4 regions of the Kitasatospora sp. NPDC093550 genome follow, and region 3 is predicted to be linked to each of the others. Evidence: riboswitches for the same ligand, from Rfam matches in the RefSeq annotation. Region 3 holds a riboswitch; each other region holds the start of a gene.

Region 1 (4,383 bases), on a different contig from region 3:
GCCCCCTTCCCGCCCCCGCGGACGCACCGCTCGACCGCGTCCTCCAGTGCGATCCGACTCCCGCGGACCGCTCGCCGATCGCCACACCACCCCCGGACGGCCATCCGGCCCCCTCGTCTGCCCCGACGCTCCCGCCCGGACGGGCGCTGTCCCGCGACAGCAGCGGAGGCCGCGACCGCCCCGCGCAACGAGCCGACCATCCGACAACCGGCCACCGACCGAGCGAAGTTGACGCCCGCACCCGAAGGCCCCGAGGGCCCGGCACCCCGGAAACGGCAGCGGCCGGCCCGGCTCGCGAGGGAGGTTGGTCCCACGAGCCGGGCCGGCCTGGGCGTGTCCCGCGCCCATGTCCACTGTGCGGCGATCACCCGGTCGAGCGGTCACCCGACATGACCATCCCGGAGGATCGATTCGCTCCGCAGCAGCGGTGGTTCTGAAACCCCGGCAGGGTCAGAGCGCGACGCCGTGCGCGCGCAGGTAGGCGACCGGGTCGATGTCCGAGCCGTACTCCGAACCGGTGCGGATCTCGAAGTGCAGGTGCGGGCCGGTCACGTTGCCGGTGGCGCCGGAGAGGCCGATCTGCTGGCCGACGGTCACGGTCTGACCGATCGACACGCCGATCACGGAGAGGTGCGCGTACTCGGCGTAGTGGCCGTCGGCGAGCTTGATCTCGACCTCGTTGCCGTAGGCGCCGCCGTTGCCGGCCTTGACCACGACACCGTTGGCGACGGCGCGCAGCGGGGTGCCGGTGGAGGCGACGAAGTCCTGGCCGGTGTGGTGGCCGGAGGCCCACATCGAGCCGGCCACGCCGTAGGCGGTGCCGAGCTTCGGGTTGGCCAGCGGCGCGACGTAGCCGGAGGTCGCGGCGACCGGAGCGGCGGTCACGGCCGGGGCCGGAGCGGCGGTCTGAACCTGGGTCTGCACCGGGGCGGACGGCTTGGCGGCCTCGGTCTTGACCTGGACCTTCGCCTGCGGCTTGGGGGCGGGGGCCTGGGTGGCCGGAGCGGCCGGGGCGGCGGCGTGGCCGGTGAGCGCGAGCTGCTGACCCGGGAAGATCAGGTTCGGGTTGGCACCGACGACCGAGCGGTTCTGCTCGTACAGCGCGTGCCAGCCGCCCTCGACGTTCTTGGCGTCGGCGATCTTGGACAGGGTGTCGCCGCTGACGACGCGGTAGCTCTCGGCGGCCTTGGCCGCAGCGGCCGGCTTGGCCTCGGCGGCGGAGTCCGCGGCGGCGGCAGCGCTGGAGGCGGCGACCGGGGCGACCGGGGCGACCGGGGCGGTGTGGGCCTGGGCGCTCATCGCGGTGACGAGCGGAAGGGCGAAGGAAACGCCGGTGACGGCGGTGGCGATGCCGATGCGGGCGGCGCGGGGCAGGGCGATACGACGAGCCTGAGCAGGCATGGAAGTTTCCTCTCCGACGCCTGCGAGGTGAGCTGTCGGGTTCGGGCTGGAGTTGCCCGGCCGCATGCGCGGCTTCACCCCGAGCCGGCCCTGGACGCCCGCGCCTTGAGGCGCGAACTCCGGTCCGGCGACTTACCTGTGGGTCCCCCGCTCCTGCCGTACAGAGTTCAGTTCGAACCTCCGGGCAGCGGCAGGACTCGGCGTTCCACCCGGTGGATCCGTCCGGACTGGCCGGGCGGTCGCTGAACTAAAACCCATCCGTTCGGGTGAAGCAATGTCGATCTCTTGAATCGGCAACGACCCCCCGGCGGACGGTGACCCTCCGAATGGTCCGCTGCACGGTGTGTACACAATCCATTCACCCCGCGCCACTGATCCACGACCCTGCGCCGACGTCGGCGACACCGTGCGACCGTCCGGGCACGGACCGCTCAGCACCAACACGCCCTCCGGTGACCCTTGTCACGTGCGCCCCGCAGGACGCAGGATCGGGCCGTGGCCACCTCCGAAGCCGGCACCCTGCGCCTGGGCAGCGCGCAGGGTCGCTGGGTACTCCTGGCAACCGTGCTCGGCTCCAGCATGGCGATGCTCGACGGCACCGTGGTGAACGTCGCCCTGCCCCGGATCGGCGCCGACCTGGGCGCCTCCCTGGCGTCCCTGCAATGGACGCTGAACGCCTATCTGCTCACCCTGGCGGGCCTGATCCTGCTCGGCGGCGCGCTCGGCGACCGGTACGGGCGGCGCCGGGTCTTCCTGATCGGCGTGGTCTGGTTCGCCGTCGCCTCGGCCGCCTGCGCCGCCGCGCCGAACATCCAGGTGCTGATCGCCGCCCGCGCCGTCCAGGGCATCGGCGGGGCACTGCTCACCCCCGGCTCGCTCGCCATGCTCCAGGCGGTGTTCCACCCTGACGACCGCTCGGCCGCGGTCGGGCTGTGGTCCGGCCTCGGTGGGGTGTCGGCCGCGGTCGGCCCCTTCCTCGGCGGCTGGCTGGTGGACGGCCCCGGCTGGCGCTGGATCTTCCTGCTGAACCTGCCGCTCGCCGCGGCCGTGATCGCGGTCACCACCCGGTCCGTACCGGAGAGCCGGGACGAGAGCGCCACCGGCCGCTTCGACGTGCTCGGCGCGGCGCTCGCCGCCCTCGCCCTCGGCGCGATCACCTACGCGCTGACCGCGGCCGGCGAGGGCGTGTCCCCCGCGGTCTGGGTCAGCGGGGTGATCGGCGTGCTGCTCGGGGTCGCCTTCGTCACCGTCGAACGCCGGGCGCCCGAACCGATGCTGCCGCTCGGCCTGTTCTCCTCCCGGCTGTTCACCGCCGTGAACCTGGTCACCCTCTGCGTGTACGCGGCGTTCAGCGGCGTGTTCTTCCTGCTGGTGGTGCAGCTGCAGATCGTCGCCGGCTTCTCGCCGCTGGTCTCCGGCTTCGCGCTGGTGCCGATCACCATCCTGATGCTGCTGCTGTCGGCGCGGGCCGGACGCCTCGGCAAGCGGATCGGCCCGCGGATCCCGCTCACCGTGGGCCCGATGGTGTGCGCGGTCGGGGTGCTGCTGATGCTCCGCACCGGCCCGGGCTCCTCCTACTGGACGGACGTGCTGCCCGCCGTCACGGTGATGGGCTGCGGGATGACCCTGCTGGTCGCGCCGCTGACGGCCACCGTGCTGGCCGCCGTCGAGGTCCGGCACGCGGGCATCGCCAGCGGGGTCAACAACGCCGCCGCCCGCGCGGCCGGCCTGCTCGCGGTGGCGGCGCTCCCGGCGCTGGCCGGACTGAGCGGCGACGACTACCGGGTGCCGTCCGCCGTCGACTCCGCCTTCCACACCGCGATGCTGATCTGTGCGGGGCTGCTGGCGGGCGGGGGGCTGATCGCCTTCGCCACCGTCCGGGGCAACGTGCTGGCGCCCGAGGAGCAGCCGGTCGCCGAGCCGAACTGCGACTGGCCCTGCGGCACCACCACCCCGCCGTACGACCCGGGCCACGTCCAGACGCGCGAGGGCCCCGCCACCGGTTCGGCGGCGGGGCCCTCGCCCGACAACTGACGCGACGTCACCTCACGGACGCCGCAGGGGAGACCGACCTCTCAGAGGATGTCGCCCGGCGCGTACTTGGCGGCCTCCGGGTAGGCGGCCGCGACGGCCTCCACCTGGCGGACCACCTCGGCGACCTGGGCGCCGGCCGCACCGGTGAAGGAGAGCCGGTCGGCCAGCAGCGCGTCCAGGGCGGCCCGGTCCAGCGGGATCCGCTCGTCGGCGGCCAGGCGGTCCAGCAGCTCGTTCTCCCGGGCGCCCGCGCGCATCGCCAGCGCGGAGGCGACGGCGTGCTCCTTGATGACCTCGTGCCCGGTCTCCCGGCCGACGCCCGCGCGCACCGCGCCCATCAGCACCTTGGTGGTGGCGAGGAACGGCAGGTACCGGTCCAGCTCGGCCTCGACCACGGCGGGGAAGGCACCGAACTCGTCGAGGACGGTCAGGAAGGTCTCCAGCAGGCCGTCGAAGGCGAAGAAGGCGTCCGGCAGCGCGACCCGGCGCACCACCGAGCAGGAGACGTCGCCCTCGTTCCACTGGTCGCCGGCCAGCTCGCCGGTCATCGAGGCGTAGCCCCGCAGGATGACGGCCAGGCCGTTGACGCGCTCGCAGGAGCGGGTGTTCATCTTGTGCGGCATCGCGGAGGAGCCGACCTGGCCCTCCTTGAAGCCCTCCGTGACCAGCTCGTGGCCGGCCATCAGGCGGATGGTCTTGGCCAGGCTGGACGGCGCGGCGGCCAGCTGGACGAGGGCGGTGAGCACCTCGAAGTCCAGCGAGCGCGGGTAGACCTGGCCGACGCTGGTCAGCACGTGGTCGAAACCGAGGTGCCCGGCGACCCGGCGCTCCAGCTCGGCCAGCTTCTCGGTGTCGCCACCGAGCAGGTCCAGCATGTCCTGGGCGGTGCCGACCGGGCCCTTGATCCCGCGCAGCGGGTAGCGGGCGATCAGCTCCTCCAGGCGGCGG
Region 2 (4,383 bases), on a different contig from region 3:
CGACACCCGCCGGGCGCAGGCCGAGACGCGCCGGGTGGCCGGCGAGCTGGAGGCCGCGAAGGCCCAGGGCGCGGCCGAGCGCTCCGCGGCCGAGACCGAGGCGCGGCGGCTCCGGCACCGGGTCTCCGAGCTGGAGAACGCCGCCGAGCAGGGCCGCCGGTCGGCCCGCGAGGGGCGCAGCGTCGAGGACATGCGGCTGCGGCTGCTGCTGGACACCGTGCTGCAGTCGGCCCAGGGGCTGCAGCGGGAGCTGGCGCTGCCGGTGTCCCAGATCCGCCCGGCGGACCTGGTGGAGGCGGTGGTGCCGGGGGCGGCCTCGCCGCACGACGTGGCGCGGCGCGGGCTGGCCGAGGACGACCCGGCGCTGCTGGACCAGCTGCTGGCGATCCCGCAGGTGCACCTGGTGGTGGACGGCTACAACGTGACCAAGACCGGTTATCCGACGCTGCCGCTGGAGCAGCAGCGGATCCGGCTGCTGGGCGGGCTGGCGATGCTGGCCCAGCGCACACAGGCGGAGGTCACCTGTGTGTTCGACGGGCAGGACCTCGACGTGCCGGTGATCATGGCGCCGCCGCGCGGGGTGCGGGTGCGGTTCAGCCGGACCGGGGAGACCGCTGACGAGCTGATCCGCCGTCTGGTGCGGGCCGAGCCGCAGGGGCGTCCGGTGGTGGTGGTCTCCGCCGACCGGGAGGTCGCCGAGGGCGTGCGGAAGGCGGGCGCGCGCCCGGTGGCTTCGGTGCTGCTGCTCAACCGGCTGGCCCGGCCCTGAGCGTCTCCGGGCGGAATGACGCCTGGTCAGCACCAGGTGTGCGGTCGTGTGCGCTTCCGGTGAAGTCAGTGTGGGAAACAGAGTTCACGCCTTCGGGGGAGTGGCAAAACGGGTAGATCTTCACTAGGGTCTGGCGTCAAACCTATTTTCCGGAATCTCATCCAATCGGGTGAGTCCGATGGAAGAAGGAGCCGGTCCTTGGCCTCCCACCGCCGTCCCAAGCAGCCGAGCCGCGCGCGGATCTCCGTGCTCACCGCTGCCGCTGCGACCGCGGTCGCCCTCTCCGCCCAGGTGGCCGCGCACGCCGCGCCGCAGCCGAACAAAACGGACGTCAAGGCGCAGATCGACCAGCTCCAGGAGGAGCAGGAGCAGGCGGCGGAGAAGTACAACGGCGCCAAGGAGCGGGCCGACCAGCTGCGCAAGCAGGCCGACCAGCTGCAGGACCAGGTGGCCCGCGGCCAGGAGCAGATGGCTCAGCTGCAGAGCGGTCTGGCCGAGGTGGCGGGCGAGCAGTACCGGACCAACGGCATCGACCCGTCCGTCCAGCTGATGCTCTCCTCCGACCCGTCCGGCTACCTGGACAAGGCCTCCACCGTCCAGCAGGCCAGCACCACCCAGGCCGAGGCGCTCAAGGGCCTGCTGGACCAGCAGCGCCGGCTGGACCAGGAGAAGGCCGAGGCGGCCGCCGTGCTGGCCTCGCTGGACACCACCACCAAGGACCTCAACCAGGCCAAGGCGGACGTCAACACCAAGCTGAAGGCGGCCCAGGACCTGCTGAACTCGCTCAGCGCGGCCGAGCGCAACGCGCTGAAGGCCCAGCAGGCGCAGGACGACCGCGCCTCGCGCGGCAGCGACCGGGTCGACCTGAGCAGTCTGCCGCCGGCCAGCGGCTACGCGGCCGTGGCCGTGGCCAAGGCGATGAGCAAGCAGGGGTCGCCGTACGTGTGGGGTGCCACCGGGCCGACCACCTTCGACTGCTCGGGCCTGATGGTCTGGGCGTACGGCCAGGCCGGCGTCTCGCTGCCGCGCACCTCGCAGGAGCAGGGCCACTACGGCACCCGGGTGCCCTCGATGGACCAGGCCCTGCCCGGCGACCTGGTCATCTACGGCGGCGACATGCACCACGTCGGGATGTACATCGGCAACGGCATGGTGGTCCACGCGCCGCACACCGGTGACGTGGTGAAGGTGATGAAGGCCGACGCGATGCCCATCAACACGATCCGCCGGGTCTGACGCCCCGACACGCCGACGGGCCGCTGTCCGGGGCCTGTGATCCGCGCCACCCTCCGACGGGGGTGGCGTTCGGGTTTTCGAGCGTTTCGCGACCATTGGGTGAGACCTGATCAGCCTTGCGTGCGGCGGCGGTCACCATCGGTCATTTTCACAAAAGAACTTGGGTAATCTTCCGTCTTTTTTCTGACAAGGATTTGAACCGATCACGGTTCAGTTACTAGGGTCGTGCCCCGAACCACCGCACTGTCGATCACCCAGCAAGGGTGGCGGCGGTGGTTACCGCCGAGTTCGCGAGGCAGCGGGGCAGGTCGAAGCGACTGCCGACAGGGGAGCCCAGTGGTCGGGGGCGCTGCGGAGCGGAGCCGGGGAACCACGTTCCTCCGGGGTGAATCGGCGCCAGGTCGGCCGGTGGAACGGCCGTGAGGCGTCGTAGGGCATGCTTCCGGCCCGAACCCGTCAGCTCACCCGGTAGGCGGACGTAGGAAGAAGGAGTCCGCCTTCGTGGCGTCCCATCGTCGTCCCAAGCCCGCGAGTCGCGCCCGTGTCTCGATCCTGACCGGCGTCGCCGCGGCAGCCGTCGCCCTCTCCGCGCAGTCCGGCGCCCACGCCGACCCGCAGCCGACCAAGGACCAGGTCAAGGAGCAGGTCGACCAGCTCAACGAGCAGGCCGAGGTGGCGACCGAGCAGTACAACGCCGCCCAGGAGAAGCAGCAGGCGCTGGAGAAGCAGGTCGCCGGCCTGCAGGACCAGGTGGCCCGTCAGCAGGCCCAGGTGACCGACCTGCAGGGCGGCCTCGCCGAGATCGCCGGGGAGCAGTACCGCAACGGCGGGATATCCCCGACCGTCCAGCTGATGTTCTCGTCCAGCCCGGACAACTTCCTCAACCAGGCCGGTGCGCTGAACCAGGCCGGTGACACCCAGAAGAACCAGCTGAAGCAGCTCCAGGAGCAGCAGCGCAAGCTCGACCAGGACCGCACCGAGGCCCAGGGCAAGCTCGCCGAGCTGGAGTCCACCACCCAGCAGCTGAAGGCCTCCAAGGAGGAGGTCCAGAACAAGCTGAAGGCCGCCCAGGACCTGCTCAACACCCTGACCGAGCAGGAGCGCCAGGCGCTGCGCGCGGCCGAGGAGAAGGCCGCCGCCGACGCCAAGGCCCAGGCCGACGCCGTGAAGGCGCAGCAGCAGGCCGCCGACCGCGCCTCGCGCGACAACGGCCGCACCGACCTCTCCACGCCGACGTCCACGCCGGTCGCCAAGCCGCCGGCGCCGGGCAGCTCGCGCGGTGCCGCCGCGCTGTCCGCCGCCGCGTCCAAGATCGGCAGCCCGTACGTGTGGGGCGCCACCGGCCCGAGCTCCTTCGACTGCTCCGGCCTGATGGTCTGGGCGTTCAACCAGGTCGGCGTCTCGCTGCCGCGCACCTCGCAGGAGCAGGCCCACGCCGGCACCCGGATCGGCACCGACCTGTCCCAGGCCCAGCCCGGCGACCTGCTGATCTTCTATGGGGACGCCCACCACGTCGGCATCTACGCGGGCGGCGGCCAGGTGCTGCACGCACCCAAGCCGGGCGCGTCGGTCCGCTACGAGGCCGTCACCAACATGCCGCTGTCCGGCATCGTGCGGGTCTGACCCCCGCTCCGCGCCACCAGGCCCGGTCTTCCGTCACGGAAGGCCGGGCCTGCGGCTTTGTCGGCTGCTCGGGCTGATGTCCGATTACGGGTCAAATATTCGGGTCCGGAGGGGTTTGGACTCGCTTGCCCGGACTCGCTAACGTCTGCCACCGGACTCCCGCTGAGGACCGCCCGCAGTGGTGCGGCGGCGGGACCGCGCCGCAGGATTGGAGCCGCTGCCGCCATGCCCGTGCACCGCCGTTCCCAACTGCTCGCCCGTGCGCTGGTCCTGACGGCGGCCGCCACCACCGCGCTGGGCGTGGCGACCAGCGGCAGCGCCCAGGCCGCCCCCGGCAGCCCGGACCCGGCGGACCGCAAGGACGTCAAGGCGCAGGTCGAGCAGCTCTACGACGAGGCCGAGCAGGCGTCGGAGAAGTACAACGCGGCCCAGGAGGCCCAGCGGCGGCTCCAGGGCGAGACCACGATCCTGCAGGGCGAGATCGCCGTCGCCCAGGACCAGCTCAACGAGCTGCGCGGCGACCTGGCGACCGTGGCCGGGGCCGAGTACCGCGGCGGGGGGATGAACCAGACCGCCCAGCTGATGCTGTCCCCCGACCCGGAGGGCTACCTCGCCCGCGCCCGGACGATGGGCCAGGCCTCGGAGCGGCAGCAGGAGACGCTGCACGAGCTGGTCACCCGCCAGCGCCGGCTCGACCAGCGGCGCAGCGAGGCGACCGCCAAGCTCGCCGAGCTGGACGAGGCCCGCCGCTCGCT
Region 3 (4,383 bases):
CCGAGTACACCGTCACCGATCCGCAGGAGCTGATGCACCAGCTCGCCGAGGCGCGCGAGCGCGGCTACGTGGTCGACGACCAGGAGCAGGAGATCGGCGTCCGCTGCATCGCGCTCGCCGTCCCGGGCGCGCCGACGCCCACCGCGCTCTCGGTCTCCGGACCGGAGGCCCGCATCCGGGCGCTGGAGGAGCAGGCCGGGGCCGCCTCGCTCGTCCCCGTGATGCACCAGATCGCCGCGCGACTGGGGCAGGTCCTCGCGCCCTGACCCGCCCGTGAGCCGATGCCACGTCAACCTGCCTGCGGACGGGCGGGAGACCGGCCGTCCTCCGTTCGGGCGGACGGCGGGCGGCGCGACTCGGTTACTCCCCGGTCACGGCGACGCCTCGGTCATCTTGGTGCGGACGCGGCGCGCGACGGCGCGGGCCGCCGGGAGCACGAGAGCAGGGTGACCGGGATGAGACACCGGGATGTACGGGGTGGCGCGCAGGGACCGGGTCGCGCGAGGACCAGGGGATTCGGCGGGGCCGGGCTGGTGGCGGCCGTGACGGCGGGCTGCGCGGTGGCGATGCTCGCCACCGGCCCGTCCTGGGCGCTGCGCCGGCCGGAGCCCCGTCCGGCGGTGGACGTCGTGGCGCCGGGTGCGCCGGGTGCGCCGGGTGCGCCGGGTGCGCCCGAGGCGTCCACCCTGCCGGCCCTCGCGGCCAAGCCGTCCGACTCCGACCTGGAGGTGGTCCAGCTCGATCCGGACCCGGCACCGCCCGGCGGCACCACGACCATCCACGCCTTCGTCGACAACCTCGGCCCGGACACCACCGCCTCCCCGTTCACGGTCGTGGTCACCCTGCCGGAGGGCGTGACGCCGCACGGCCCGTACTTCCCCAAGGACTGCGAGGTGTTCCAGAACGGCCACCGGGTGCGCTGCGTCTTCGGGGCCGGGCTGCGGAGCGGGCGCAGCGCGACCGCCCTCGTCCCGGTCGACGTGAGCTCCGACCTGGCGCCGGGGACGTACCAGGGCTGGGTGGCGGTGCGCAGCGCGGACGACCGGAACGCGGACAACGACCGCGCGCCGTTCGACCTCAAAGTGGTCGAGCCGGTCCAGGATTCCTGAACCACGTCCGTCCCACCGGTCACCGGCCGCCGGTGAGCGGCTGCCGGCTTCCGGCGACCGGTGGGACGGTCCTACGGGCTACCCGTCACCGGTAGACGCGGACGTAGTCGGCCGCCATGGTGATCGGGGCGGTCCCCTGCGGCGCCGGGTGGTACTGGCCCGCGCACACCGAGAGGTTGAGGATCAGGTACGCCGACCAGTTGGCGCCCACGCCCTTGCCGTCCGAGAAGACCTTGACGCCGTTGACGTACCAGTCCACCGAGGTCGCGCCGTAGTAGGTGCCGATGGTCACCCACTGGTCCTTCGCGATGGCGCTCGCGTCGGTGTAGTACTTCGGGTTGCCGGGGTTGACGTGGTTGGTCAGCTCCAGCAGGTTCGGGTTGTCGGGGTGGTACTCGAAGGAGTCGATCTCCCCGTTGCCGTTCTTCCAGGTCCACAGAGCCGGCCAGGCACCGGTGCCGGCGGGCAGCTTGACCCGGGTCTCGGCGTAGTCGCCGGTCTTGACCTGGAAGCCCTCGCTGGAGCCCTCGGTGGTCAGGAAGCCGGTGTTCCAGGACTGCTTGCCGTTCTCCAGGGCCGGTCCGCCGGACGTGGCGGTGAAGGTGGCGACCCCGCCCGCGACGCTGACGTTGTTCTTGTTCAGCCAGTCGAGCTTGTTGTCGTCCGGGTTGTGGTTCCCGTACTTGTACGCGGTGCTCTTGTCGCCGACCCAGCGCTGGCCCCAGGAGATCGCGCCGTTGAACTCGTCGGACCAGGTCAGCGACTTACCGGCGACCGGGGAGGACGGCGCCGGCGTGGCGCTCGGGCTCGCCGTGGCGCTCGGGCTCGCGGTGGGGGTGGAGGTCGGGGTGGGGGTGGAGGTCGGGGTGGGGGTGGAGGTCGGCGCGGGGGTCGGGGTGGGCGCGGGGGTGGCGGTGGACGAGACCACCAGCTGCTGCGAGGGCAGGTTGTGCCAGGCGCCGCCGAGGTCCTGCCAGAAGCCGAACTGGGTGTAGGTGCCGGCGGGCAGGGTGCGCGCGGCGCTGGTGAAGTTGACCCCGCTCGGGCAGATCTGCACGTTGGAGGCGTTGCCGGGGAAGTCCAGGTTGGTGCCGCGCGCGTCGCGCACGCCCACGCCCACGGTCTTCGCGGTGAAGCAGGCCGAGGAGTGCAGGGCGAGCGAGGCGGTGGTGGCCTTCCCCGCGACCATGGTGGCCGGGGCGAGGCGGTCCTGGGTGACGGTCGGCGCGGTGGCGGCCTGGGCACCGGTGACGGACGGCAGTCCGAGCAGTCCGGCGCCGCTGATGGCGAGCGCCCCGGTGGCGGCGAAGGCGGCGTTGCGGCCGCGGTGGGTGGGGCGGGCGTGGCGCGGCGCGCGGCGCCGGGCAGCGGCAGGCTGGGGCATGGGTCACCTCTGCGACGCCTGCGAGGTTAGCTGTCGGGTTCGGGCTGCAGTTGCCCGGCCGCCTGTGGAGCGGCTTCACCCCTAGCCTCGGCCCGCGCGCGCGTGCGCACGGGTCGGGCGCCGACCTTGGTTCCCCCGCTCCCGTCCGCTGTGGTGCTCGGTGACCCGCCGGCGGGTGGACGGGACTAGGCGTCCCGGCGGCGGGGTCCGCGAGAGGCGGACGCCGTTGCAGGCTAGGCAGGCCGTGCGTGAACGGACAACTCCTCCGGGGTGGTTGTCGCGCAGCTCACAGCGGTGTCGATCAACGACGCTGCGTGGCGGCTGAGTTGATCACTCCGGGCACGGCCGGCGTGACGCGACATGCGGTGCTGGGCGTGGAGCCGGGCGTGGAGCCGGGCGTGGAGCCGGGCGAACAGCCGGGCGTGGAGCCGGGCGAACAGCCGGGCGTGGAGCCGGGCGAACAGCCGGGCATCGTGCCCGGCGGCGCGGTGATCCGTCCTGCGGCAAAGATCCGGACCGGGTGCGCCCGGTCGGATAAATTTGAGGCCTGACATCTTCCGCAGTGCACAAGAGCACCGATCCCGAAACGAGGAGCCGCCCCACCATGACCGCGCCCCTGCCCGCCTTCGCCGGCCGCACCTACGTCTTCCGGGCCGACAACGGCGCGGCCTTCCGCAACACCTACTCGGCCGACGGCACGCGGTTGCGCTGGGAGGGCCTCGGCGAGTCCGCGGGCCAGTGGGAGGACGTGCGGCTGCACGTCGCCGAGGTCGCGCCGGAGATCTACTTCATCAGCTGGACGGAGCAGAGCGGGATCACCGTCAGCCATGTGATGGACCTCAACAAGCTCACGATCCGGGCCTTCTGGACCTTCGAGGGCGAGGGCGGCCGGGTCGGTCAGCTGCACACAGGGACGCTGGAGCGGGTGGCCTGAGCCAGGTGACGACCGAACCCCCGGGGCCCGCGGCCCCGGGGGTTCGGTCGTCTGGCGCGCCCGTCCGTCAGACGGTCTGGTCGGGCACCTTGAGGTGCTGGGACAGCCACTCCAGCGAGGAGGGCAGCAGCGCGCTCCAGGTCTCGAAATTGTGGCCGCCGTTCTCCAGCATGCTGTACGAGACCTTCATCGGGCTCTGCGCGGCGTCCACGAAGGCCTCGGTCTCCCGGCGGTAGTCGCCGTCGCCCTTCTTGGTGCCGGCCAGCAGCACGGACACCTTGGGCGCCGGCAGGTTCTTCAGCCGCCACATCAGGTTGGCCTCGTCGCGGCGCTGCTTGCTGCCGCCGAACAGGTCACCGGTGGTCGGGTCGTCGGCGGCGTCGTAGTAGGCGGACAGGGCGACGGCGGTCGGGAAGACGTCGGGGTGGCGCATGGCCAGCTTGAGCGCGCAGTAGCCGCCGGTGGAGTTGCCCATGAACGCCCAGGCCTGCGGGTCGGACGAGACCCGGAAGCTGGCCTGGATCGCCGAGGGCACGTCCTTGGTGAAGTACGTGTCGGACTGCGGACCGTTCGGGATGTCCTCGCACTCGGTGTCCTGCGGCAGCGCGGGCGACGGGCGCATCAGCACCATGACGGTCGGCTGCATCCGGCCCTCCTGCAGCAGCTTGAGCGCCGCGCCCGGGTAGTTGAACCGGGTGATCAGGTTCTCGGCGATACCCGGGAACCCGGTGCTGACGATCACGGCCGGGAACTGCTTCCGCGCGTACTCCGGCTGGAAGTACTGCGGGGGCAGGTAGACGTAGCCCTCGGTCGACAGGCGGCTGACCGCACCGTCGATCCGGACCTTGCGGATCTCGCCGGACTGGCTGGGCTCACGGCCCATCGCGCCGCCGCCCTTGACCGCTGCGTGGCCGACGGTCTCCACCAGCAGGCGCCCGGAGGCGTCCGCCTTGTTG
Region 4 (4,383 bases), 220 kb from region 3:
CGGCTCAGCCCTCCTGGGCGCTCGGGCGGTCGACGGTGAGGCGGTGGCCGTCGGCCGCTTCGCCGGTACGGGTCTCGGTGCGGCGGCCGCGGGCCAGGTAGTCGCGCAGGACCAGTTCGACGGCGTCCTGCGGGTTCTTGGTACCGGAGAGCATCATCGCGTCGATCGCGAGGTTCGCGTCGAGCGTGACGGTGACCTGGGCCATGTGACTCCTCCTCGGGTGCAGAGCAGCAGCATGCCCGTTGGGACCGGGTTTCACCACGGGGATACGCCGAAGCCCCGGGAGGAGCGACCAGACTCCTCCCGGGGCGGTGGGCTGCCGGCTTTCGGATGACGGCTGACAGCTGACAGATGTTGAAATCTGTTATCTGTTATCTGTTATCTGTCAGCTGTTACCTGTCAGCTGTCATCCGTCAGTCGTCAGCTGTGACGCCGTGTCCTCAGACCCGGCCGGCGAAGTCCGGGGCCCAGTTGGCGATGGTCTGCTCGCGCACGCCCGCACTCGGGTTGGCGGCCTCGACGTACTTGCCGCCGCCGACGTAGATCGCGACGTGGTAGACGCCCGAGTCCTTGCCGTTGTTGGACCAGAACAGCAGGTCGCCCGGCTGCAGGCTGTCCAGCGAGACGTGGGTGCTGGCGGCGGCCTGGTCGGCGGCGACGCGCGGGACGGAGATGCCCGCGGCGCGCAGCGCGGCCTGGGTCAGGCCGGAGCAGTCCCAGCCACCGTTGCCGGTGCCGCCGTAGACGTAGGCCTGGCCGACCTTGGACTCGGCGAAGGACACCGCGGCGGCCATGCTGCCGGTGGCGGCCTGGGCCGGGGCGGCCGGCTTGGCGGCCTGGGTCTGGGTCTGAGCGGCCGGCTTGGCGTTCACGGAACCGCCGTTCGCGGACTGACCGGACTTCTGCGGGCGGTTGAACCAGGTGAAGTCGGAGCCGGACTTGTCCGAGGAGGCGGACTGCTGGGCCTGGTCGCCGTCACCGAAGGTCAGGTGCTGGCCCGGGTAGATGGTGTCCGGGCCCTCGGTCAGGGTGCTGCGGTTGAGCTCGTACAGCCGCTGCCAGCCGCCCTGGACGTTGTGCTTGTCGGCGATCGAGGACAGCCAGTCGCCGGCGACCACGGTGTAGTCGTGGTCCTGGGCCCACTGCTGGTGCTTCTGGGCCCAGTTGGTGGCGGCGGAGTCGCTGGAGGCCTGGGCGTCGGCCTGGGCCGGCGCGGCGGGCTTGGCGGGCTTGGCGGGCTTCGCGGCCGGGGCGGGGGTCTGCGCCGGCTTGGCGGCCGGGGCGGCGGGCGCGGCCGGCTTGGCGGCGGCCGAGGTGTCGACGGCCGCCGGGGTGCCGCCCTTGGTCAGGCCGGCCTGGATCGAGCACACCGGCCAGGCGCCGGGGCCCTGCGAGGCGAGCACCTTCTCGGCGACGGCGATCTGCTGGTCCTTGGTGGCCAGGTCGGCGCGCGAGGCGTAGGCGGTGCCGCCGAAGGCGGACCAGGTGCTCTGGGTGAACTGGAGGCCGCCGTAGAAGCCGTTGCCGGTGTTGATGCTCCAGTTGCCGCTGCTCTCGCACTGGGCGACCTTGTCCCAGGTGGCGACGGAGGCGGCGGAGGCGGTGCCGGAGACGAGGCAGGGGACGGTGAGGCCGACGCCCGCGACGCCGATGGCGGCGATCACGCGGCGGGTGCGGCTGGACAGGCGAGTGCCGTTGGTGGGCAGCATGAAGACGCGGTCCTCTCCCACGCCTGCGAGGTGAGCTGTCGGATTCGGGCTGGAGTTGCCCGGCCGCGCGTGGCGCGGCTTCACCCCTAGCCCTGAACCGTTCCGAGGACCGGTCCGGGGCGACTTACCTGTGGGTCCCCCGCTCCTGCCGTGGTGCGTTATTCGCGCTGCCAGGACATCCGACGGCAGGACTCGGCGTTGCGGATGAACTGGGTCCGTGTGGTCACGAACGGGGAGCACGTTAAGCAGACTTAAGTTAAAACTGCAAATAGCTGTGATGCGCATCACGGTTTAGCGGGAACTGCCCAATGGGTCGGAATTCATGATCGAGAATGGTCTCTCAGTGATCATTTTCCGGCAATTCCCCGGCGGATATCCAAAACTGTCCCTGCCTCAGGAAATACGTGACGGTGCGTCGAAGCGCGAGGGGGCGCGCTCGTCGATCCGGGGGAGTCGCCGCGATTCGAGCGCCGGAGGGTGCGCCGGGGGGCGCCGGGGAAGTGTCCGCCATTTCCCGATGAATAGAACAGAACGGACATTCCTCTTCATTGTCCGCTTAACTCCCGTACTGTTCCGGTACGGCACGGAGCGGGCAAGCCGGGCCGGCGGTCCGGCGGGCGGGCAGGTCGTCGGGCAAACGGAGAGCGGGCACGGCGAAGGGCCCGGAACGCGAACCGCGTTCCGGGCCCTCTGTGCGCGCGGACGGCCGCGCGGTGTCCGTTACTGGCCGACGGGCCCCTCGGCGGCCGCGTGGGCGCCACGGGTGCCCTCCACGGCCCCCTCGGCCTCGGCGGCGGCCGCCGCCTCCGCCTCGGCGCGCGCCAGGTCCTCGGCGGACGGCGCGGGCAGCGCGGCCAGGTAGGTGGAGGCGATCAGCTGGCCGACAGTCGGGTAAGCGCCCAGCGGCGCGGCCGACGGGCAGCCGGTCTCCTCGGCGGCCGCGGCGAGCAGCTCGGAGTCGGCCTCCGGTCCGATCACCAGCGGGGCCAGCGCGGGGCGCTGCGAGCCGGTCTCCTTGAGGTGGTCGACGGCCGCGGCCACCGAGCCGGGCACGTCGAGGGCGGCGGCCACGACCGGGACGGCCAGGCGGGCGGCCAGCAGCACACCGGTGATGCCGGCCGCGGCGGCCGCGTCCTCGCCGCCGACGGTGGTCAGGACCACACCGTCCGCGGCGGTCGCGATGGCGAACAGCCGGGCCCGGTCGGCGCGGGCCAGCCCGGCCTCGGACAGCCGGACGTGCACGGCCTCGGCGAGCAGCGGGTGCGGACCCAGCGCGTCGGTCACCGGCGCGCCGTACTCGGCGGCGAGCGCGTGGAGTTCGGGCAGGAAGCCGTGCGGGCCCGGCACCAGCGGCACCAGGACGGGCATCGGCAGCCCGGCCTCGGCGGCCAGCGCCAGGAGCTCGGCGACGGTGCGGTCCTCGCCGCCCTCGCCCTCGGCGGAGTCGCCGGGGAGGTATCCGACCGTGGCCTGGACGCCGTGGTGCTCGCTGCGGACGATCGAGAGCAGTTCCTCGACGACCGAACGGGACTCGGGCCCGGCGGTCGCGGGCACGGCGAGCACCAGGGCCGGGGAACCGGTGGGGATTTCGGGGCGCTCGGGACGACGGTGGCGCCCCCGCGCACGGGAGCCTGGAGTGCGGACGGGCAGTGGCGCGCCCGGGATGGCTGCGGTGCTCATGCCGGAGATCGTAGGACATCTGCCCGTCCGGCCTGCAGTCGGCTGCCGTACGGGTTTCGCGGGGTCGGGGTGCGGAGTCGGTGCATCCCCCGCGCCGGTCCGGGCGATTTGCCTACAATACGGACATTCTTCGCCCAACCCCCGTACGGGTGCGGACCCTTGCCTTGACGCGCCCCGCGGGGTAGGGCGTTGCAGGCGCGGCGCGTGAGATGTCTCACAGCCCGGAGGTCGCCTGACGGAGCGTCACGGCGGCGCGACTCCCGGCGCTCGAAGATCAACATTCAGCGGGTAGCCGCTCACGGCCGGTTATCGGGATCCCGGCGATTCAGTCGGCTATGTCCGTTTACGTACCGTCAGGAGAAGGCCCCGTGAAGAGTTCGGGGCAGTGGGTGAAAAGCCTCGTGCACCTGCAATGTCCCGTGCTGATGCACGTGCACTGCAGCTATCATCGCGTCAAGTGAGGCGTTGTGCCGGGCCGGTACGGGGCCGGTCCGTTCGTTCGGCGGTGCCGGGGGCGCCGCGCTGGACGACAACTCCGGAGCTCTTCGGGAGATTTCTATGCACGACTCGCAGAACACGCACGGCTCGTACGACGCCTACAACGGGATGGCGGCCGCCGATCTCAAGGGGGTGGTCTGGCAGAAGAGCCGGCACAGCAACTCCCAGGGCAACTGCGTCGAGTTCGCGGCCCTGCCGGGCGGGGACGTGGCGATGCGCAACTCGCGCTTCCCGGACGGTCCGGCCCTCATCTACACCCGGGCCGAGATCGCCGCCCTGCTGCTGGGGGCCAAGGACGGGGAGTTCGACCACCTGGCGGTCTGACCGGCTGCCGTGCTTCACCATCGGGGGGCCGTCGTGGGTGCCGACACCGCGACGGCCTTTGTCTTTTCCGCTGCCGCCCACGACGCTACCGGCTTCGGGCACACGGGCCCGTGGCGCTTCGAGCATCCTCCGGCGCCGACGGGGTGATCGGGGGTCCGACCGTCGTCGGGGC

Evidence for each region. A riboswitch is a leader RNA that binds a small molecule or an ion and turns the genes downstream of it on or off. The one in region 3 is predicted to bind cyclic di-AMP.
Region 1: another riboswitch for cyclic di-AMP. It lies ahead of ACIRD3_RS17860 (peptidoglycan DD-metalloendopeptidase family protein); the one in region 3 lies ahead of ACIRD3_RS02235 (hypothetical protein).
Region 2: another riboswitch for cyclic di-AMP. It lies ahead of ACIRD3_RS31600 (NlpC/P60 family protein); the one in region 3 lies ahead of ACIRD3_RS02235 (hypothetical protein).
Region 4: another riboswitch for cyclic di-AMP. It lies ahead of ACIRD3_RS03130 (transglycosylase family protein); the one in region 3 lies ahead of ACIRD3_RS02235 (hypothetical protein).

The regions. Positions count from the first base shown of each region.
Region 1 covers NZ_JBIWJF010000010.1:35,133-39,515, reverse strand. The annotation lists gene ACIRD3_RS17860 (peptidoglycan DD-metalloendopeptidase family protein) at 451-1,401, opposite strand; cyclic di-AMP (ydaO/yuaA leader) riboswitch at 1,404-1,584, opposite strand; gene ACIRD3_RS17855 (MFS transporter) at 1,981-3,435, shown strand; gene purB (adenylosuccinate lyase) at 3,477-4,383, opposite strand, start outside.
Region 2 covers NZ_JBIWJF010000026.1:36,327-40,709, reverse strand. The annotation lists gene ACIRD3_RS31610 (NYN domain-containing protein) at 1-769, shown strand, start outside; gene ACIRD3_RS31605 (NlpC/P60 family protein) at 968-2,005, shown strand; cyclic di-AMP (ydaO/yuaA leader) riboswitch at 2,343-2,496, shown strand; gene ACIRD3_RS31600 (NlpC/P60 family protein) at 2,507-3,628, shown strand; gene ACIRD3_RS31595 (NlpC/P60 family protein) at 3,854-4,383, shown strand, end outside.
Region 3 covers NZ_JBIWJF010000001.1:524,932-529,314, reverse strand. The annotation lists gene ACIRD3_RS02245 (IclR family transcriptional regulator) at 1-266, shown strand, start outside; gene ACIRD3_RS02240 (hypothetical protein) at 534-1,109, shown strand; gene ACIRD3_RS02235 (hypothetical protein) at 1,195-2,493, opposite strand; cyclic di-AMP (ydaO/yuaA leader) riboswitch at 2,494-2,659, opposite strand; gene ACIRD3_RS02230 (hypothetical protein) at 2,808-3,044, shown strand; gene ACIRD3_RS02225 (phenolic acid decarboxylase) at 3,098-3,427, shown strand; gene ACIRD3_RS02220 (alpha/beta hydrolase) at 3,495-4,383, opposite strand, start outside.
Region 4 covers NZ_JBIWJF010000001.1:741,537-745,919, forward strand. The annotation lists gene ACIRD3_RS03125 (hypothetical protein) at 5-205, opposite strand; gene ACIRD3_RS03130 (transglycosylase family protein) at 441-1,730, opposite strand; cyclic di-AMP (ydaO/yuaA leader) riboswitch at 1,717-1,917, opposite strand; gene ACIRD3_RS03135 (hypothetical protein) at 2,430-3,389, opposite strand; gene ACIRD3_RS03140 (DUF397 domain-containing protein) at 3,948-4,211, shown strand.